DNA from 3 places in the Shewanella psychrophila genome. Region 2 is predicted to be linked to each of the others. Evidence: predicted binding sites of a transcription regulator. Region 2 holds the regulator's gene; each other region holds the start of a gene.
The links. The regulator NrdR, encoded in region 2, represses ribonucleotide reductase genes. The targets are predictions, from matches to a motif close to AAACACNANATNTNGTGTTT.

Region 1: nrdA (class 1a ribonucleoside-diphosphate reductase subunit alpha) is a predicted target of NrdR. The motif match lies at 4,760-4,779, and genes of this name have one in related genera.
Region 3: nrdD (anaerobic ribonucleoside-triphosphate reductase) is a predicted target of NrdR. The motif match lies at 4,663-4,682, and genes of this name have one in related genera.

What each region holds. Positions count from the first base shown of each region.
Region 1 is NZ_CP014782.1:888,516-896,129, forward strand. Features, by position in the region: gene sps_RS03945 (oxidoreductase) at 1-232, shown strand, start outside; gene yfaE (class I ribonucleotide reductase maintenance protein YfaE) at 491-865, opposite strand; gene nrdB (class Ia ribonucleoside-diphosphate reductase subunit beta) at 834-1,964, opposite strand; gene nrdA (class 1a ribonucleoside-diphosphate reductase subunit alpha) at 2,328-4,616, opposite strand; gene sps_RS03970 (HAD family hydrolase) at 5,056-5,754, opposite strand; gene ubiG (bifunctional 2-polyprenyl-6-hydroxyphenol methylase/3-demethylubiquinol 3-O-methyltransferase UbiG) at 5,754-6,416, opposite strand; gene gyrA (DNA gyrase subunit A) at 6,774-7,614, shown strand, end outside.
Region 2 is NZ_CP014782.1:4,681,965-4,689,578, reverse strand. Features, by position in the region: gene sps_RS20355 (TonB-dependent receptor) at 1-24, shown strand, start outside; gene glyA (serine hydroxymethyltransferase) at 584-1,840, shown strand; gene nrdR (transcriptional regulator NrdR) at 1,958-2,407, shown strand; gene ribD (bifunctional diaminohydroxyphosphoribosylaminopyrimidine deaminase/5-amino-6-(5-phosphoribosylamino)uracil reductase RibD) at 2,469-3,611, shown strand; gene sps_RS20335 (riboflavin synthase) at 3,615-4,277, shown strand; gene ribBA (bifunctional 3,4-dihydroxy-2-butanone-4-phosphate synthase/GTP cyclohydrolase II) at 4,386-5,489, shown strand; gene ribH (6,7-dimethyl-8-ribityllumazine synthase) at 5,613-6,095, shown strand; gene nusB (transcription antitermination factor NusB) at 6,104-6,508, shown strand; gene thiL (thiamine-phosphate kinase) at 6,615-7,574, shown strand; gene sps_RS20310 (phosphatidylglycerophosphatase A family protein) at 7,574-7,614, shown strand, end outside.
Region 3 is NZ_CP014782.1:2,039,767-2,047,380, reverse strand. Features, by position in the region: gene sps_RS08935 (outer membrane beta-barrel protein) at 1-746, shown strand, start outside; gene rssA (patatin-like phospholipase RssA) at 888-1,823, shown strand; gene sps_RS08925 (NADP-dependent oxidoreductase) at 1,955-2,953, opposite strand; gene sps_RS08920 (MarR family winged helix-turn-helix transcriptional regulator) at 3,120-3,569, shown strand; gene sps_RS08915 (hypothetical protein) at 3,681-4,427, shown strand; gene nrdD (anaerobic ribonucleoside-triphosphate reductase) at 4,713-6,830, shown strand; gene nrdG (anaerobic ribonucleoside-triphosphate reductase-activating protein) at 6,937-7,410, shown strand; gene sps_RS08900 (YibL family ribosome-associated protein) at 7,525-7,614, shown strand, end outside.

The sequences.
Region 1 (7,614 bases), 2.6 Mb from region 2:
CTACCGTAAGTTCGATAATCAGGGGTTACACATATCAATAGATGACAAAGATGAAATATTAGCCGTGGACAATGTGGTTCTGTGTGCCGGTCAGGTATCTAATCGCACCTTACTCGAAGAGATGAAAGCAACGGGCTTACCGGTTCACCTCATAGGTGGTGTTGATGTTGCGGCTGAGCTGGATGCGAAGCGCGCCATCAGACAGGGGGCTGAGCTAGCCATCGCGTTATAATGATATAAAAGCTGGTTTCAAGATCGTCATTAAGCCTGATAGAGATGTATTGATTCTATCAGGCTTTTTTATGTCTAATGTCTTGTCCTGGAATGTGCTTGAGTATTGATGATCACTGGGAGAGCTTGTCATCTAATGGCGAATCACAACACCGGCGTATTTGGGCTAATTAAAGTTTCTAGGATTGGGGTTGTGCTTTGATGAGCACTGAGGTTGTTGTCAGGTGGCGAATCACAACATCGGTGTATTCAGGACTGATTAGGATTTGGTTTGTGGCTGGTTGATCACTTTGGCACTTATGCCTGGTCGAGTCACGACATCACAGCCTTCAGATGATAATTTAAGGTTTAAGTCGCTAGTGGGAGTGCAACAACAGGGCAGACACTCATCGTCTTTGAGTTCCACTAAGGGCTCGGTATGGTAGGTGACGGTGCCGCTGATGATTTTGGTTTTACAGGCGCCGCAATAACCATTACGGCACTCTGAAAAGACCTTAACTTTCTTATGCTCTAATGCAATCAGTAGGCTAGGGTACTGCTGATTAAACAGCAGCACAGGCTGGCCATCGAGACTGACGATGGGGGCTTTTTTTAAGATTTTATTAAAGGTCAAAGTCTTCAAATTCACTTTCATCGATAGAGGCATCGATTTGACCTACAAGGTAAGAGGAGACCTCTACTTCTTGTGGCGCTACCTGAACGGCATCACTTTCTAACCAGTTCTTCATCCAAGGCAGTGGGTTGGTGATCTCGGCATAATGACATGGTAGATTAACCGACTTCATGCGCTCATTGGTAATGTACTCGACATATTGGCACAAGATCTGTTCGTTAAGACCGATCATAGAGCCGTCTTTAAACAGGTATTGGGCCCATTCTTTCTCTTGCTCAGCGGCTTTAACGAAAATGTCATAGGCTTGCTGCTCACACTCTTTGGCTATCTCACCCATTTCAGGGTCATCAACACCGGCTCGCATTATCTTGAGGATATGTTGCGTGCTGTTAAGGTGTAGCGCCTCATCACGGGCAATAAGACGTATAATCTTTGCATTACCTTCCATAACTTTACGTTCGGCGAATGCGAAAGAACAAGCGAAGCTAACGTAAAAACGAATGGCTTCTAATACATTGACTGACACCATACACAGATAAAGTGATTTCTTGATGGTACGCTGAGTGACCAGTAGCTCTTTACCGTTTATGGTGTGTGTACCTTCACCGAGAAGGTGGAAGGCTTGGGTAAGCTGAATCAAGTCATCATAATACTGGGCGATGTCTGTCGCACGCTTCAAAATCTCTTCATTTTCAACTATGTCATCAAAAATGATAGAAGGATCGTTAACAATATTACGTATAATATGAGTGTAAGATCGAGAGTGTATGGTCTCGGAGAATGACCAAGTTTCAATCCAGGTCTCGAGTTCCGGCAGTGACACTAGAGGCAAGAAAGCCACATTAGGTGAGCGGCCTTGTATTGAATCAAGCAAAGTCTGATATTTTAGGTTTGAGATGAAAATATGTTTTTCATGATCTGGAAGTGCGGCGTAATCAATTTTATCTTTACTGACATCAACTTCCTCAGGACGCCAGAAAAAAGACAGCTGTTTTTCAATTAGCTTTTCAAACACTTCATATTTTTGCACATCGTAACGGGCGACGTTGACCGACTGCCCCATGAACATAGGTTCAAGGCGAGCATTATTAGGTGTTTGACAAAATGTAGAGTAGGCCATGTTTTCTTCCAGAATATAGGGGCTTCATGCCCCTAATAAATTTAATTATGGATCCACTCATTATACGATGGATCCAGGTCTCAATCACTGCAACGTGTCATATCAATCGGTATAAAGGTGTGGTCACTCAGCGAGAGTTTAGCGCTTGTGAGACAAGGCAACGAGTGAGGGACATAGTTTTTCTACGTTTAAGCTCGTTAACGCCGTATCGGAAGTGCTAAAACTCGCCTTTCAGGAGTGTTTTTGGCTGCCTAATTCTGTGTTGAATGAGTTCAAAAGGGATCACCATTTCTTCACTCTTTCGCCTTGAATTATGCTGCCAAAAATAACTCTGAGTTGACCACCTTCTTATACAGATTGGTATTATATCTTACACGCGCCACCTTCACAGTCTTCGTCATCTTTCTCTATGCTGATCATGCTGTCCATCTGATCTGAAGCACCATCACGAGTGTTGTGATAATAGAGAGTCTTGACTCCGAGCTTGTAGGCATTTAACAGGTCTTTTAATAACACCTGCATCGGGACCTTGTTACCTTCGAATCGGTTTGGATCATAGTTAGTGTTTGCCGAGATGGCTTGGTCGACAAACTTCTGCATCAAGCCAACAAGCTGTATATAACCATCATTATTTGGCATTTGCCAAAGTAGCTCATAGCTATACTGGTATTTCTCGAAATCCGGTACAACTTGCTTTAGCTGACCATCTTTACTCGACTTAACACTGATAAGACCGCGCGGTGGCTCGATACCATTGGTCGCGTTTGAGATTTGCGATGATGTTTCTGATGGCATTAGCGCCGACAGGGTTGAGTTACGCAGTCCATGTTTAACTATGTCTTGACGCAGAGTTTCCCAATCCATATGCAGCGGTTCATCACATATCTTATCCAGAGAACGCTTATAAGTATCGATGGGCAACACACCCTTCGAATAGGTTGTTTCATGGAATGCAGGGCAGGCGCCTTGCTCTTTAGCTAAATTCATTGAAGCCTTGAGCAAGTAGTACTGTATGGCTTCGAATGTTTTATGGGTGATGTTATTAGCCGAACCATCTGAGTAGCGGACCCCTTCCTTTGCTAAGTAATTAGCAAAGTTAATCACGCCTATACCTAAGGTACGACGGTTCATCGAAGACTGACGTGCGGCGATGATAGGGTAATCCTGGTAATCGAGTAAGTTATCTAAGGCTCTTACTGCCAAGTCAGCTAAAGGTTCGAGTTCTGATAGATCCTTAATGGCACCTAAGTTCAAAGCAGACAGGGTACAAAGGGCTATTTCGCCTTCAGGATCATTGATGTTATTGAGCGGCTTAGTCGGCAGTGCAATCTCAAGACATAAGTTTGACTGTCTGATTGGCGCAACCTTGCTGTCGAAAGGACTGTGTGTATTACAATGATCCACGTTTTGTATATAGATACGGCCGGTAGAGGCGCGCTCTTGCATCATCAATGAGAATAACTCAGTTGCCTTTATCTGAGTCTTGCGAACAGAATCATCGGCTTCATACTGAAGATAGAGACGTTCGAATTCGTCCTGATCTTCAAAAAATGCATCATAAAGACCCGGCACATCCGATGGGCTAAATAAACTGATCATTCCGCCTTTGATTAAGCGTTGATACATGAGTTTGTTTAGCTGTACACCATAATCAAGGTGACGAACACGGTTATCTTCAACGCCACGGTTATTCTTTAATACCAGTAACGATTCGACTTCCAGATGCCATAGAGGGTAGAACAAGGTCGCTGCACCACCACGAACACCGCCCTGGGAGCAAGACTTAACGGCGGTCTGGAAATACTTAAAGAAAGGCAGACAACCGGTATGAAATGCCTCACCACCGCGGATAGGGCTACCTAATGCACGAATACGACCGGCATTCACACCGATTCCGGCGCGCTGACTGACATATTTAACGATAGATGAGGCTGTCGCATTGATAGAGTCTAAGCTATCACCACATTCGATCAATACACATGAACTGAACTGACGTGTGGGTGTACGAACCCCCGCCATAATAGGTGTTGGTAGCGATATCTTAAATGTTGAAACCGCATCATAGAAACGCTTAATGTAACTCAGGCGTGTCTCTTGAGGGTATTTAGCGAACAAACAAGCGGCGACTAAGATATAAAGGAACTGTGCACTTTCATATATCTCGTGAGTAACACGGTTCTGAACCAGATATTTACCTTCTAGCTGTTTTACTGCTGCATAGGAAAAATCCATATCGCGCCAGTGATCAACATAACCATCTAAGATATCGAGTTCTTCGCGGCTGTAATCCTCAAGAATATGTTGGTCATACTTGCCTGACTCTACCAGTTTAACAACATGGTCATAGAGTTTAGGTGGTTCAAATTGGCCAAATGCCTTCTTTCTTAAATGAAAAACGGCTAAGCGAGCTGAGAGAAACTGGTAATCTGGTGCTTCGGGTGAGATGAGATCGGCTGCGGCCTTAATTATCGTTTCATGAATAGCTTCGGTAGGAATACCATCGAAAAATTGCAGGTGTGATCTGAGCTCTACTTCTGAGACCGAGACATTCTTAAGATCTTTGGCTGCCCATGTGATCACGCGGTGGATTTTTTCTAGGTCGATGGTCTCGCGCTCGCCACTACGTTTGGTGACTTTCATATTGCTATTCATTAAAGATAGGCCTTGATAATAATTTCTGAGAATGAGGTTTTAGCTCATCCTAGGATTCCCTGTATAACAACTAATTTAAACACTAAAATAGGTCACTTCTATGACGAGATATAAGTCTTAACTTGTGTCTCTGATTGTCACATACACACAATATATAGTGTTTTAAAATTTCTAAGGTACAAGATAGTGTCGTTTAGGTGATTTTGCAAGTCCCAATTATCACAACAAGCTGTGGCCATCTTGTGGATAACTTGAGGGTAAAATTTAGGGTTAGTATTGGCTAACCTTTGAGGTCGGAATTCATTGGCTTTATTCCTATCAGATGGAATATTGAGCGGGCTAAAAAGGATGAAAAGATCCCATGATCGATTGGCGATCTTTTAGATCTTATCAGCCTTTAGTGCCCCTTGTGTGAGCAATGTTTTTCTTGTTAATCAGCTTAGTGTTCACTGAGAAATTTAAGTACATCCTGGGGAGAGTCGAATTGGTAATCATTTGGCCAATTATCAGGAGAGTCTGCTTCATTTATATAGCCCCATAGCGCAACACCACCTAGCATCCCGGATGCGTGTGCCGCGACGAGATCTCGTTTGGCATCGCCAAGATAGAGAATGTCTTGGCATCGACGGGCGATCTGCTGCGAGGCGAGTAGCATGGGGGCGGTATGAGGTTTAGCGAAAAGCGTGCTGTCACCGCTGATCACGCTTTTCATGGATTGAGTCAGACCTAAAGCGGCAATCAAGGGCCTGGTGTATCTGGCGGGCTTGTTAGTCACTATGCCGTAGGGGATCTCTTGATTGTCCAAATACTCTAGTAGCTCAGCTATACCAACAAATAAACGGCAAAACTGACCGTTTATATCGCCATAAAATCTTAGGAGTAACTGCTGTGCTTTAAGGTGAACTTCCTCTGAGACGCCTGGCAAGGCCGCTTTAGCAAGCGCCAGACTGCCATCGGAAGCAATATGGCGCATCTCTTCGAGGCTAACTTGTGGGTAACCTAACTTGGATAAGCTCATATTCAACGCCGCCACCAGATCTGGTGCGGTATCGGCAAGCGTACCGTCAAGATCGAATAACACGGCTTTTATTTTTACTCTGTTAGTCAGGTCATTAGCCTCATCGAGATCGTCCGCCATCAATCTTCACTCTTACGGGTGGCGATCATATAGTTCACATCGACATTTTTAGTATAAGTGAAGGTTTCTGTGAGCGGGTTATAGGTAATCCCCGTTGCATCTTCACAAAAAAGCTCAGCATGTTCGGCCAGTGAGATTAACTCTGACGGCTTGATAAACTTCTTATGGTCATGGGTCCCAACTGGCAGCATCTTTAGCAGGTACTCAGCGCCTAAGATGGTTTCAACATAGGCGCGTAGATTTCGATTGATGGTGGAGAAGAAGACATAACCGCCGGGTTTGACCATATCGGCACAGGCCTGAACCACTGAACGGGGGCTAGGTACGTGCTCGAGCATCTCCATACAGGTGATCACATCGTAGGCACCAAGATTTGCTTCTCGATGAGATTCCGCGGTGTCTTGTATATAGTTAACCTGAACGCCGGTTTCAATAGCGTGAAGTCTGGCGACATCCAGTGGTTCAGTGCCCATGTCTAAGCCATCTACGTTAGCGCCGATGCGGGACATACTCTCAGATAAAATACCACCGCCACAGCCGACATCCAGGACTCGCTTACCAAACAGACCACCACAGGTTTGATCGATATAGTTGAGTCGAAGCGGGTTTAACTTATGTAATGGCTTAAATTCGCCTTCCGGATCCCACCAAGTAGCTGCCATTTTTTCGAATTTTGCGATTTCGGCTGGATCGACGTTTAGTTCAGGTTTAATTTCTTGCTCCACTATATCACCTCAATAGGGATTATTAATGCTGCCATTATACCCATAGAATGCCAGATTCAAAGCCGGTATAAATAGGAAAACAGTGAATTTTTAACCAATTGATTGATTAGCGAACATTGTTTGATTTTGGTCAATTGTTTTTGGGTTAACACTTATTTATCTCTAAAATTGAATAGGGTCTGGTGACAATAAATAACTGTGTTAGAATGCCAAATCACGTTTTCAGGCTGAGACTTTTACTGCGCCATTTTGGCTGGTAACAGGTAAGCACAATTTCAAGGGATCGAGCAGTTTATGACTGATCTGGCTTCATCTATAACACCAATTAATATTGAAGACGAATTAAAAAATTCATATCTAGATTACGCCATGAGCGTGATCGTGGGCCGTGCACTACCGGATGTTCGTGACGGTCTTAAGCCTGTTCATCGCCGCGTACTCTTCGCGATGAGTGAACTTAAAAACGATTGGAACAAACCCTATAAGAAATCGGCACGAGTTGTCGGTGACGTTATCGGTAAGTACCACCCCCACGGTGATACAGCGGTTTATGACACTATCGTTCGTCTGGCTCAGCCTTTCTCCATGCGTTACACCTTAATTGACGGCCAAGGTAACTTCGGTTCTGTCGATGGTGATGCTGCGGCGGCGATGCGTTATACCGAAATCCGTATGGATAAGTTAGCTCATCAGCTATTGGCAGATCTTGAGAAAGAGACCGTCGACTTTGTGCCTAACTATGATGGTACTGAGTTTATTCCAGAAGTGATGCCTACACGTATACCGACACTCTTGGTCAACGGTTCTTCGGGTATTGCCGTCGGTATGGCGACAAATATTCCGCCACATAACCTTACTGAAGTGATCAAAGGTTGTTTAGCGCTAATCGAAGAGCCTGCACTGTCCATTGAACAGTTAATGGATTACATTCCAGGTCCTGATTTCCCTACTGCTGCTATTATCAATGGCCGCAAAGGCATCATCGATGCCTATAAGACGGGCCGTGGACGCGCAGTGATGCGTTCTAAGGCTGAAGTTCAAGTAGAAGATAATGGCCGTGAGCGCATTATCGTCCACGAAATTCCTTATCAGGTGAACAAGGCTCGTCTTATCGAGAAGATAGCCGAGCTGGTTA
Region 2 (7,614 bases):
CTAGGTTTCAGCTACGGTTTTTAGACTCATGTTTTTAGGCTCATGTTAGTGGAGATGAATAATTTAACCTATGAGCCGCTAACCCTATGTACAAACAAGGTTCGCCAGCCAGGCCGTTACAGGTGGAATATTATGGAGTTAGAGGCATGCTAGGTTTCAGTTACGGTTTTTAGGCTCATGTTAGTGGAGGTGAATAATTTAACCTATGAGCCGCTAACCCCATGTACAAACAAGGCTCGCCAGCCAGTTACAGGTGGAATACTACGGAGTTAGAGGCATGCTAGGTTTCAGCTAGGGTTTTTAGACCTAGTTTATAAGATCAGTTTCTAGCCTCAAGTTGTAAAGCAGTCAATGGTCGGGTCTTATTGTATCGGGAGCTAGGTTCGTGTTGTTAAAAGTGACTATTTCAAGCCTGCTAGATGGCATAAACATCATACTAACATCGCTGCCTGGTGCGGGCGTAATGAGTATAACTAATGAGTAAAGCCAAGGAATTTCATGTTGTAAATGCTGGGATTGTGATCGATAGCAGAGTAGAATACCGCGCAACCCTACTTATAAGAAATGACAGCTGGAGTGACTAATGCTGAAAAAAGATATGAATATCGCGGACTTCGATCCACAACTGTTTAAAGCGATTGAAGATGAGACTCGCCGCCAGGAAGAGCATATCGAACTTATCGCTTCAGAAAACTACACCAGTCCTCGTGTTCTTGAAGCACAAGGTTCTCAGCTAACCAACAAGTACGCCGAAGGTTACCCTGGTAAGCGTTACTATGGTGGTTGTGAGTATGTAGATATCGCAGAAGACTTGGCTATCTCTCGTGCTAAAGAACTGTTTGGTGCGACTTATGCCAACGTGCAGCCACATTCTGGTTCACAGGCAAATGCTGCAGTATTTATGGCTCTGCTTCAAGGCGGCGACACAGTGCTGGGCATGAGCCTGGCTCACGGTGGTCATCTGACTCACGGTTCACACGTTAGCTTCTCCGGTAAGCTTTATAATGCGGTTCAGTACGGAATCGATGAGACTACGGGTAAGATAGATTACGCCGAAGTTGAGCGCCTTGCCATTGAGCACAAGCCTAAGATGATCATCGCAGGTTTCAGTGCTTATTCAGGCATCATCGATTGGAGCAAGTTCCGTGAGATTGCCGATAAAGTCGGTGCTTACCTGTTCGTCGATATGGCACACGTTGCCGGTCTTATCGCTGCGGGCATCTACCCGAATCCACTTCCACATGCCCACGTTGTAACTACAACGACCCATAAGACTCTAGCTGGCCCACGTGGTGGTTTGATTCTTTCGGCTATCGATGATGAAGCTATCTATAAGAAGCTAAACTCTGCGGTATTCCCAGGTGGTCAAGGTGGTCCTTTGATGCACGTTATCGCTGCTAAAGCGGTTGCATTTAAAGAAGCACTAGAGCCTGAATTCACAGTTTATCAGAAGCAAGTTGTTGTTAACGCAAAGGCTATGGCTAAAACTTTCATCGAGCGTGGCTATGATGTGGTTTCTGGTGGTACTGATAACCATCTATTCTTGCTGGACTTGATCAGCAAAGATATGACAGGTAAAGATGCCGACGCTGCACTGGGTCTTGCTAACATCACAGTGAACAAGAACTCGGTACCGAATGACCCACGCTCACCATTTGTGACTTCAGGTCTGCGTATAGGTTCTCCGGCCATCACTCGCCGTGGCTTCAAAGAAGCGCAATCGGTTGAGCTAACTAACTGGATGTGTGATGTGCTGGATGACATCACTAATGAAGGCACTATCGAACGTGTTAAAAATCAGGTTCTGGATCTGTGTGCTAAGTTCCCTGTTTACGGTTAACCTTTACGGTTAATTCAGGTAAACTTCGATGGCCGCTATTTAGCGGCCATTTTTGTTGGTGATTTCGTTAGAGTAAAAACGTCATTAGGCTATTTTCTCACTTATTCAGGAGGCTCGATGCATTGTCCTTTTTGTAGCGCAACCGATACCAAGGTAATCGATTCCCGTTTAGTGGCCGACGGCCATCAAGTCAGACGCCGCCGTGAGTGCGTCCAATGCCATGAGAGATACACCACCTTCGAAGGCGCCGAACTGGTGATGCCACGAATAATCAAGCAAGACGGAAGCCGTCAACCCTTCGATGAAGACAAACTTAGGGGCGGCATGCTTCGTGCGGTAGAGAAACGCCCTGTGTCTATGGATCAAATTGAACAGGCTCTGACTAAGATTAAGTCGACCTTGAGGGGAACTGGTGAGCGTGAGGTCAAGTCTGAGCTTATTGGAAACTTAATGATGGATCAGCTGGTGGGACTGGATAAAGTCGCTTATATCCGCTTCGCGTCGGTCTATCGAGCATTTGAAGATGTTTCCGAGTTTGGTGATGCTATCGCCAAGCTGCAGAAGTAAACCAAACCATTATCAACCCCATCCATGTGGGATTTATTAAACTTGTCTGGTCTGTGAACTTATGTGGTCAATAGAAGATACTGAATTTATGAGCCGTGCAATTAAACTTGCGCGTCGAGGTTTATATACCACTCGTCCAAACCCCTGCGTTGGTTGTGTCATCAGTTTAGACGATAAGATCATCGGCGAAGGTTTTCATATTCGAGCCGGCGGCCCCCATGCAGAGGTCCATGCTTTAGCCATGGCAAAAGAGCGCGTCGGTGGCCAAATCGATCTGAAGGGCGCGACAGCCTATGTGACTCTGGAACCTTGTAGCCATTATGGTCGCACGCCTCCCTGCGCAGAGGCTCTGATTAAACACGGCATATCCCGTGTGGTCGTCGCCGTAGAAGACCCCAATCCCCAAGTGTCTGGCCGGGGCATTAAGATGCTCAGGGATGCCGGTATTGAGGTCGATGTTGGTCTGCTCAGCGATGAGGCCGCTCAAATCAATCCTGGTTTTATGAAACGCATGGAGAGTTCCCTTCCTTGGGTGACGGTAAAACTTGCCGCTAGTTTAGATGGTAAAACAGCCCTAAGTAATGGTGAGTCTAAATGGATCACCGGCCTCGAATCTCGCCGCGATGTGCAACGCCTAAGAGCACGCCATTGCGCCTTGATGACTGGCATAGAAACCGTGTTAGTCGATGATCCATCTCTCAATGTGCGTCACGGTGAGCTTGGCTTGTTATCTCAGCAACTCGATGCAGACTCATTGCACCAACCACTTAGGGTCATACTCGACAGCCGCGCCAGACTCACATCGACGGCTAAGCTGTTTGCTATTACCAGCCCCATCTTGTTGGTCTCTTGCGTCGATTATCCTCAGATTGAAAAAGACACTTGGCCTGAGCATGTCTCTGGACTCATATTGGCAGCTGATCATGAAGGCAGAGTCGAGTTGGCGGCGCTGTTTGCGCACTTAGGTAAAACCTGTAATTCAGTGTTAATCGAGGCGGGGGCAACATTAGCCGGCAGTGTTATGAGCCAGAATCATGGCGATGAACTCATCCTCTATCAGGCGATGAAGCTACTTGGCTCCAATGGACGAAATTTAATCTCTCTGCCTGACTATATCGCTATGGCAGATATTCCAACCGTTAAATTAATCGATGAACGTAAATTGGGTGATGATACCCGTTTGACGTTAAAAATAAGGTCATAATTCATGTTTACCGGGATCATAGAGTCAGTGGGTACCTTAAGAAAGATAGAGCGACGAGGTGATGATATTCGCCTCAGTGTGGCGAGTAATAAACTCGACCTGTCTGATGTACGCCTAGGGGATAGCATAGCTACCAATGGTGTCTGTTTGACGGTAGTCGAGTGTCTCGGCGACGGCTATGTTGCTGACATTTCTGCCGAAACCGTGAGTTTGACCGGGTTTGCCAAATACCAGGTCGGTACTAAAGTTAACCTTGAAAAAGCCGTGACCCCAACCACTCGATTAGGTGGTCATATGGTGAGCGGCCATGTAGATGGCGTTGCGACAGTTGATGACAGGCAATACCGAGGCAAGGCCATCGAGTTTTGGTTGAGTGCACCTGTTGAGCTGGCCCGTTATATCGCCCACAAAGGTTCGATCACCATAGATGGGGTCAGCCTGACCGTTAATGAAGTGCAAGACAATCGATTTAGATTGACGATTGTGCCTCATACCGCCGGAGAGACGACCCTTGAGAGCCTCAAGGCGGGTGACAAAGTGAATATAGAAGTCGATTTGATTGCTCGTCATTTAGAACGTTTAATGACATACACCAATAAAGAGGCTTCGCAGCCTGAGTCAAATGTGACCATGGATCTGTTAGCTCGCTCAGGTTTTTTGCGCTAGAGACTAGCAAAATCTGTGAATAGAAGATTAAATTGATAAAAAATATCGGTTCACTGGCTGTTTTGCCTAAACCAGATACTCGAAACTATAAAAATTTAAGGCCTTACAATGTCGTTACACAGTATAGAAGAGATCATCGAAGATATTCGTCTCGGTAAAATGGTTATCTTGATGGACGATGAAGATCGTGAGAATGAAGGTGATTTGATCATGGCAGCAGACATGGTCACAGCGGAAGCAGTTAATTTTATGGCGACCTTTGGCCGTGGTTTAATCTGTCAGACATTGACGAAAGCGCGTTGTCAGCAGCTGAACTTGCCGCTGATGGTGACCAATAACAATGCTCAGTTCTCGACTAATTTCACTATGTCTATCGAGGCCGCAGAAGGCGTGACGACCGGCATTTCGGCTCAAGACAGAGCGGTAACGGTGAAAGCCGCAGTCGCAAAAGAAGCGAAGCCCAGTGATATCGTTCAGCCAGGTCATATCTTTCCTTTGATGGCGAAAGAAGGTGGGGTACTTATTCGTGCGGGTCATACCGAAGCGGGTTGTGATTTAGCCAGGCTGGCAGGTTTTGAAGCATCATCGGTCATTGTCGAAATATTAAATGATGATGGCACTATGGCACGCCGTCCGGATCTTGAAGTATTTGCCGAAAAACACGGTCTTAAGATGGGCACCATCGCCGACCTTATCGAATATCGCAATACCAAAGAGAGCAATGTAGTGCGTGAGGCTAAGTGTAAATTGCCCACACGTTTCGGCGAGTTCGATATGCTGACTTTTAGAGACACTATCGATAATCAGCTGCACTATGTGTTGATTAAGGGTGAAGTTAAAGAAGAAGTGCTAGTGCGTGTACATCTGCAAAACACCTTCAATGACCTGCTGCACTCGGAGCGTGATCAGAAGCGTAGCTGGCCGCTAGAAAAGGCGATGCAACGTATTGCCGATGAAGGTGGAGTACTGGTTCTCTTGGGTAACCAGGAACACAGCAGTGATATTCTTGCAAAAGTTAAAGCATTTGAGCTCGAAGACAGTGGTCAGGTGTCTACTCCGGCCAAGTGGCAAGGCACGTCTCGTCAAGTGGGTGTCGGTTCTCAAATTTTAGCCAATGTCGGTGTGACTAAGATGCGTCTACTTAGCTCACCTAAACGATATCATTCACTTTCAGGCTTTGGCTTAGAAGTGACTGAGTATATAAGTGAATAAATAAAATCTATTCAAATTAAATAAATTCTTGTGATTTGCATGGAGAACAACGTAGGGGGCTGTGATATCATACCGCCTCTTCCGTGCCCGAGCCGGTTAAATCAGCTAATTTAGGTAAGATAAATGAACATAGTTCAAGGTAATATCGAGTCGAAAAACGCCAAGGTTGCTATCGTAGTATCACGCTTCAACAGTTTTCTTGTTGAGAGCTTACTCGACGGCGCGGTCGATACACTGAAGCGTTTCGGTCAAGTCGCTGATGATAACATCACTGTTGTACGAGTCCCCGGAGCCGTAGAGCTGCCTTTAGCTGCACGTCGTGTTGCCGCTAGTGGTAAGTTTGACGGCATTATTGCCCTCGGTGCAATTATCCGTGGCGGTACGCCACACTTTGATTTAGTTGCAGATGTATGTAATAAGGGATTAGGTCAAGTTGCACTTGAGTACGATGTTCCTGTTGCATTCGGTGTGTTGACTACCGATACCACAGAGCAAGCGATTGAGCGCTCAGGTATTAAAGCGGGTAATAAGGGTGGCGAAGCTGCACTTAGCCTGATTGAAATGATTAACGTGCTGCAAGAACTAGAACAGCAGTTGCAAGATTAGGAATAAAGATGAAACCTTCTGAGCGCCGCAAGGCCCGCCGTTTAGCCGTACAAGCCATTTATTCTTGGCAGTTAAGCGGAAATAATATTGCCGATGTGGAGCATGAGTTTCTTACAGAGCAAAAAATCGATGGTATCGATGTCGCATACTTCCGTGAGTTACTCACGGGAACGGCAACGAAACTCGCTCAAATAGATGAACTAATTATTCCTCATGTTGAGCGTCCATTTGACGAAGTTTCGCCTATCGAAAAAGCGGTACTGAGAATGGCGACCTATGAGCTTACATTCCGCAAGGATGTACCCTATAAGGTTGCGATTAACGAAGCTATCGAGCTGGCAAAGACTTTTGGTGCAGAAGATGGCCATAAGTTTGTCAACGGTATTCTCGACAAGATAGTGGGTCGTAAGTAATACGAAAAAACGGCATCTTAGGATGCCATTTTTTTTGCCTCGCGAAGCTAGTGCTTATCATAAAAACAGATGTACTTATCTTACTCAGATACGGGCAGACTAATCCTTGAAAGAATTTCAATTAATCGAACACTTCTTTAATCGCCGTGCTCAAACACGCCGCGATGTCGAGTTAGGTATAGGTGACGATTGTGCTCTGGTACAAGTCGCCCCGAATAAATCCATCGCCATCTCCTGTGACACCTTAGTCGAAAATGTCCATTTTTATCCCGATATTCCGCCTCAGGCCTTGGGCTATAAATCCTTAGCCGTTAACCTATCCGACCTCGCTTCCATGGGGGCCGAACCTGCATGGATGACACTGGCATTAACCTTGCCGGATGTGGATGAGACCTGGTTAGAGCAGTTTAGTGCCGGTTTGTTCGATGCTGCCGAGTATTATGGTGTGTCGCTCATAGGTGGAGATACGACGCGTGGCCCGCGTTCGATCAGCATTACCATCAACGGATTAGTGCCGGCGGGAACGGCATTAACTCGAGGTGGTGCCAAGAATGGTGATTGGATCTATGTCACCGGCACTTTAGGTGACTCGGCATTGGGCCTGGATGTGATACGAGGTAACAGGCAAGTCGATACTGAATATAATGAGTATCTGATTAATCGGCATTATTACCCGACACCAAGAGTATTGGCGGGGCAATCGTTGCGAAACCTGGCCTCGAGTGCCATCGATTTATCTGACGGTCTGGCATCGGATATTTTACATGTCCTGAAGCGTTCAGAAGTCGGTGCGGTTATCGATGTGGAGCTATTGCCGCTATCCCAGGCCGTAAAAGACTCAGTCCCCGAGCAAGAAGCGTTAAGCTACGCCTTATCTGGTGGTGAGGACTATGAGCTACTGTTTACCGTTCCAGAGGCGCAAAAAGGTGCCTTAGAGACGGCACTAGCCCATGCCTGTGTCGAATTTACCCAGGTGGGGCAGGTGACATCTGATAAACAATTGAGATTAATACGCAATGGAGAGCCATTTAATCTTACTAACATAAGTTTCGAGCATTTCTCTTAATGAACATATTATCTAAAGATAAAGCGTTAACTCATCTCTC
Region 3 (7,614 bases), 2.6 Mb from region 2:
GCACCATGAAAGGCTGGGAGTTCTCTTTGAAGGGCAACCTGCCACTCACCGAAAACCTAGATCTATTTGGTAAAGCCGGAACATTAAGATGGGACGGTGACAACACTGGCCCATTTTCCTATAGCAGCGACAATGGCTGGTCCCCTATGGTTGGCATAGGTTTAGAATATAAGCTCACTCCGTCTTGGGCTGCGCGTGTTGAGTATCAATATTTCGATTCGGTCGGCAGCGATCAGCTTGGGGGGAGTAATATCCACTTCACCAGTTTAGGACTCAGCTATCGCTTCGGCCAAACTAAGTCGGCGGCTAAAGCTGTAACTCTGCCAGCACCAGTGGAGCAGGTTATTGCGCCTGCCATCACGCCAAGCTCCATTGTTATCACCGCTATGACACAGGCAGTACATTTCGATTTCGATAGTGAAGTCCCTTTGCAGACGCATATCTTGGTTGAAGTTGCCGAGCATCTGAATCAATATCCAAGCTCATCGGTCGTGCTTCAGGGTTACACTGATGCCGTTGGTGCTTCAGGCTATAACCTTAAGCTTTCTAAGCGACGTGCCGAGTCTGTTGCCAGTTACCTTAAAGAGTTAGGGGTGAGCGAAGGACAAATAAGCGTCGAGGCATTAGGTGAGACTCATCCTGAGGTCGATAACATCACCGAAGCGCACAGAGCCAATAATCGCCGGGTGTATATCACTATCCCAGAGTTAACATTAAGCTTGGACAGTGCTGAGCCTGCTCAGTGATACTGTGTTAATTATTCTTCATGCTTGTCTGTCATAGATTGGATAAGGCAGGTAAATGTGTAATATTGGCCGATGGTTATACATCGGCTTTTTTTATATCGGCTTTTTTGCATCTAGAATAATGGGTTTTGGAGAGAATGAATGGCGACAGTTGGAATCGCACTGGGCAGCGGTGCAGCCAAGGGCTGGGCTCATATTGGCGTACTCAAGGGATTAGCCGAGATGGGGATCTATCCAGATAAAGTGTCAGGCTGCTCAATTGGCGCACTTGTCGGTGCAGCTTATGCCAATGAGCAGCTCGATGAACTTGAACACTGGGTGAGAAGTTTCTCCAGCTGGGATGTTTTGGGTCTGATGGATCTAAGTTGGCGTAAGGGAGGGCTTATCGGAGGCGATAGAGTTTTCGATGTGATTCAGAGCCGTATTGGCGATTTACAGATAGAAGATCTAAAAAAGCCCATGATCGCCGTTGCTACCGATCTCTATTCGGGTCAGGAGATCTGGTTTAGGGATGGAGATCTTCGCCATGCCATTCGCGCTTCCTGCTCAATGCCAGGCATATTACCGCCGGTTAAAGTCGGTGCACGTTGGTTGGTGGATGGCGCAGTGGTCAACCCTGTCCCTGTATCTGTCAGTAGAGCCATGGGCGTCGATGTAGTCATTGCGGTAGATCTTAACGGTCAGCGCCGTGGTCGAATGCAGGTCTTGCCAGTGGATATGACCTGTAATAAACCATCACTAGAGGAAAGTGTTAAAGCACAAGAGCATCAAGATACCGGCTTTATGGATTTGCTTGCTCGTGGTCGGGAATATGTCAGTCACCTGAGCGACAAATTCACCAAAGGTAGCCGCTCAGATCCCGGTATGTTGGCGGTGATGTCACAATCTATGGATATTCTAGAGCAACGTCATAAGCGCGCCAGACTCATGGGCGATCCACCCGATATTTGCCTGATCCCAGATCTTGGCGATATTGGAACCATGGAATTTCATCGTGCCGGTGAGGCGATAGCTGCGGGAGAACTGGCGGTGAAACACGCCAGGCATCAGATTGAGGCAGTGCTAAGCAAGTACTAAGAGAAAACTAATATGGTGGAAATCAATCCTTTCTTAGGAATTCAATGGTCTCTGGAATAAGTGCATCCATATACAAAAGGGCCTGTTCAGGCCCTTTTTATTAACTAGAATCTTAAATAGTCTGAATGGTATTAATTCAGTTTTACTACCATCTTCCCGCGGTTTTTTCCTTCGAATAAGCCGATAAAGGCAGCTGGTGCCTGTTCGAGTCCTTCATAGACGGTTTGTTCGGCCTTGACCGCTCCCGTCGCTAACCATTGCCCCATTTGTTGAGCAAATTCTGGATAATGATCCCAGTGTTCGAATACGATAAACCCTTCAATTTTAAGTTTCTTGATAATGAGCATGGCAAGGTTATTCGGCCCTGGTGTCGGTGTTGTATCATTGTATTGAGAGATCATGCCACATACGGCGATTCTGCCGTGGTCATTCATGTTGTTCAGAGCGGCAGTAAGATGCTCGCCACCAACATTTTCAAAATAGACATCTATGCCTTGAGGAGCAGCCAGTTTTAGTGCCGCACTGAGATCTTTTGTCGTCTTGTAGTTAATCACGGCATCGACACCTAAGTCTCGTAGGTGAGCGGCCTTCTCGTCGCTACCAACGGAAGCGACAACTTTAGCCCCCATTAATTTACCGAGCTGACACACGACGCTACCGACAGCTCCCGCAGCGCCAGAAACAAATAGGGTGTCTCCCTCTTTTAAGGCGGCAATTCGGGTCAATCCAGTCCATGCTGTCATGCCTGGCATCCCCAAGACTCCGAGGAAATGAGACTCACTTAAAGGGATCTGCGGGAGTCTAGTGTGATCGCTACCGTCGGTGACATAGTGGCTACGCCAGCCGTGCATGGCACTGACTCTACTGCCTATAGGAAACTCGGGGTTATTGGACTCAACCACTTCGCCTATAGAGCCTCCTTCCAGTACTTGACCTATCTGGAATGGTGCAATATAGCTCTCTCTGTCTATCATGCGACCGCGCATATAGGGATCTACAGACATCCATAGGTTTTTAACCAGGAACTCACCGTCTGTGATAGCTGGCAATTCCACTGATGTCTGCTTAAAGTTATCAGCAGTTGGCATACCCTCAGGACGAGAATCTAATAGTATTTGTGTGGCGTTCATAAAACCTCTTTGCTTTGCGCGCTAATTAATTGTGGTAAACTCTACACCTAAACTTTTTGCTGTGCAACTAGTTTGCGCGCAAATTAAATCTGATGTAAATTTAACTAAGCTAAATGCTGCATAACATTGAAGGTATGAGTTAGTGACCAAAATTATCCATTCAAAAATGAGTACAGACGATCGACAAGCAAGCAGTTGTTTGTCAGACAATGTTTGTTTTGCACTCTATACAGCAGGTAATGCCCTAGTGCGTGCCTATCGTCCCTTGCTGGATGAGTGTGGCTTAACCTATCCACAATACTTGGTGATGCAGGCGCTCTGGTTAAATGATGGCGTAAGTCTGACTCAGCTGTCTCAGGCAACACGTCTGGATTTAGGCACCTTAACTCCTATAGTCAAGCGGTTAGAAAATAAAGACTTATTGATCCGTGCTATTGACGCAGAAGATGAGCGTAAGAAGGCCATTAGAACCACTCCTGAGGGGCTCGCACTGAAACAAGAGGCATTAGCACTCAAGCAAGTTTTACTGGATAAAGTCACTCTGTCTGAGCCTGAAATTGAATCTTTGAGAAAAATGTGCATGACATTGACTCAAGACTTAAACAGGAAAGAGTGAGCTAGATTCAGCATGCCCACGCTTTTATTTTTACTATTCGTTATTTAATCTCTTTTCGGCATGCTTCCTGCTTAATACCTGCATATCTCTTTTTATGTCGGTATTTTGACAATGAATCCAATCACTAACCTTGCCAGTCAAATTAACTCAGGGACTATTGCCGGAGGCAATGCCAATAATGGTGGGGCTAAGAGTACCAGTTTGGCCGACAATTATGGTGTTAACAGTCATCAGACTGAAGCTGGGTCGAGCAGTGATAAGGTCAGCCTGAGTCAATCGAAAGAGGCGGCGACCGGACTCAATAGGGATGGGATTAAAGATGAGTCGGTGTCGCTTTCTCCTCGTGCAGCCAGGGCACAAAAAATTGAATCAATGGCGAAAGATTTTTTCTCTAAGGGCGACTTCTCTGCTGCCGACTTGCCAAAACTTATTCAACGACTGCATCAAGACGGGATCTTGTCGGATACCCAGCTGAATCGTTTGTCAGAAGGGGGCTTCGATTTACCGGAAGTTCAAGGTCAACCTGATGATTTTAAGGCGTTTATTCAAGATAAGCGTGAAGAATTAACAGCGAGTGGTGACACTGAAGGCATGACAGGTGTTTTGGTTAGCCTGCTAGACGATGCCCAGAGCGTACTCAATCAGATGGATAATGCTCAGAGTAAAGAGGTAGGGCAGAAAGCGACCAGGGTATCGGCTCAATTGAATATTTACCTTAAAAGTGATACTCAGATGTCATCGAGCGACCGTGAGCAGTGGCAGGGACTTAAATCTATGATGCAATTGGCGTCATCTATGGGGGAAAATCAACAAGCAGTTGGCATGGTCAATAGTTACCTAAGTCTAGGTAAATATTAGAGGACATGCATGCTTTTTAATGCCATTTATATTCGTATTGTTTAGATTATTACAGTTTAAAATCTCCCATCTATCTTGCTTTTTCCGGACCGTCAAGACCACTTTCATCAATAAGTGGTCTTGTTTGCAGGAATAAACTCTCGTTAAAACCTATCCCCAAAATCATGATCTCGATCAATGTTCTTTTCATGACTTTGTAGCCTAATACTCAATATATTGTGCTTTATTATAATTTAAACACTATATATGGTGTTATTTCGACGTCACTTGAGGAGGGATTGAACAATGCCAGTGGTTATTAAGCGGGATGGTTACCGCACGCCTTTTGACGAAACAAGGATTAGAGATGCTGTAGTGGCTGCAGCTAACTCGGCAGGTATTGAAGACAAGAGTTATGCGGTGAGTGTTGCCGCCTCCGTTGCTAAATGTGTGGCTGAGCATGCAGAGATAGATATTCACGAGTTACAAGACTTAGTCGAAAATCATTTGATGGAAGGGCCTTATAAGTCTCTCGCTCGCGTCTATATCGAGTACCGTCATGATAGAGACTTACATCGTGAAACAAGCAGTCGATTGAACCAGGAAATCCGCGGCTTAGTCGAGCAGACCAATGCGGCACTGTTGAATGAAAATGCCAATAAAGACGCTAAAGTTATTCCTACTCAGCGCGATTTGTTAGCGGGTATTGTGGCTAAACATTATGCTACCCGCCATATTTTACCAAAAGATGTGGTTGCCGCTCATGAGTCCGGTGAGATCCATTATCATGATCTCGATTATGCACCTTTCTTCCCCATGTTTAACTGCATGCTGATCGATCTCAGTGGCATGTTGACTAATGGCTTCAAGATGGGGAATGCAGAGATTGAGACGCCTAAGTCTATCTCTACAGCAACGGCAGTGACAGCGCAGATCATCGCTCAGGTAGCCAGTCATATCTATGGTGGTACCACCATTAATCGAATTGATGAAGTCTTGTCTCCCTTTGTGGCTAAAAGCTACGATAAACAGTATCAGCTGGCGTTAGACTGGGGGATCACTGATGCGAAAGCCTTCGCTACCGCGCAAACTGAAAAAGAATGTCATGATGCGTTTCAGTCATTGGAGTATGAGGTCAATACCTTACATACGGCCAATGGACAGACTCCCTTTGTCACTTTTGGGTTCGGTTTAGGCACTTCCTGGGAGTCTCGCCTTATTCAGTCATCTATGATGAAGGTACGGATTGCGGGCTTGGGTAAGAATCGCAAGACGGCGGTATTCCCAAAATTAGTGTTTGCTATTCGTGACGGCATTAATCACAAGGCGGGTGATTGTAACTATGATATCAAGCAACTTGCGCTTAAATGCGCCACGACCCGCATGTATCCGGATATTCTCAATTATGAGCAAGTAGAGAAAATCACCGGTTCCTTCAAGACCCCTATGGGTTGCCGCAGTTTTCTGGGTACCTATGAAGAAGATGGTGAGCTGATCCACGAAGGCCGAAATAACTTAGGCGTGGTGAGTTTGAATTTGCCAAGGGTTGCGCTGGAAGCCAAGGGCGATGAAACAGAGTTTTATCGTATCTTAGATCTACGTCTGGCTATCGCCCGTAAGGCTCTGGATACCAGAATTGAGCGTTTAGAAGGTGTTAAAGCCCGTGTGGCGCCAATCCTATATATGGAAGGGGCTTGTGGAGTAAGGCTTCGTGCCGATGATGATATCTCAAGTATCTTCAAAAATGGTCGCGCCTCTATTTCCTTGGGTTATATCGGATTACACGAGACGATCAATGCCCTCTTTGGTACAGATAAGCATGTCTATGATTGCGAAACCTTGCGTCAAAAAGCCATTGACGTCATCGAGTATATGAAAGCGGCGACCAACAAGTGGAAAGAGGAGACTAGCTATGCCTTCAGTCTTTACAGCACACCGAGTGAAAACCTCTGCAGCCGCTTTTGTAAGCTAGACACTCAGGTATTTGGTGTGATTGAAGGTGTGACAAAGAAAGGTTACTACACCAATAGCTTCCATCTCGATGTTGAAAAGCAAGTTAATCCATACGATAAACTGGATTTTGAGCAGCCTTATCCTGCGTTAACCAATGGTGGTTTCATCTGTTACGGTGAATATCCCAATATGCAGAACAATCTCGAAGCATTGGAAGATGTATGGGATTACAGTTATAGCCGAGTGCCATATTACGGCACCAATACGCCGATCGATGAGTGCTATGACTGTGGCTTTACTGGTGAGTTTGAATGTACCAGCAAGGGCTTTACCTGTTCTAAGTGTGGCAACCATGAACCGAGCCGAGTCTCTGTGACCCGTCGAGTCTGCGGTTACTTAGGTAGCCCTGATGCGAGGCCTTTTAACTTCGGTAAGCAAGAAGAAGTGAAGCGCAGGGTTAAGCATCTGTAATCAATCTGCTTGGCTTATAATATACAACAAAAAAACAAGGCGTTACTGAGTCGGTGGCGCCTTGTTTTTTACTGGGGCTGTTAAACCGACAGGTTGGAATTGTGCTATGAACTACCATCAATATTTTCCCGTAGATGTCATCAATGGACCTGGAACCAGAGCGACTCTGTTTGTCTCTGGTTGTGAGCATCAATGTCGTGGTTGTTATAATCAGAGCACATGGAATCCACAACATGGCCATCGTTTTGACTTACAGATGCAGCAACGAGTCATTAATGATCTTCAAGATAGCCGGATCAAACGCAGAGGTTTGTCACTCTCAGGTGGCGACCCTCTTTATCCAGAGAACCTATCTGAGATACTCGCCCTAGTTAAGCGAGTTAAAAATGAGTGTCCCGGCAAAGACATTTGGTTGTGGACTGGATACAAGCTAGCTGAGTTGTCGGCTGAGCAAAAGAGGGTGCTAGATTATGTCGATGTGCTCGTGGATGGCAAGTTTGAGCAGGAAAATGCAGATGTCAGTCTGGTATTTCATGGTAGCAGCAATCAGGTAATTCACAATCTGGCAGAAAAGCGATAACTGTATTCATTCAGTTACTGTTATAATGACGACCATAGGTTTCAAATCATTTTAAAAAACAGCCGCGCATTGAGGCTGTTTTTGCATTTTACAGAATATTTTTAAGGCACGAGCATGAATTTAAAAGAAGAGCTTCATGGACTTAACGACAAGCTAGAACAGTTTCGTCGTAAATTAGCCGCAGCAGAAAAGCGCGGAGATAAA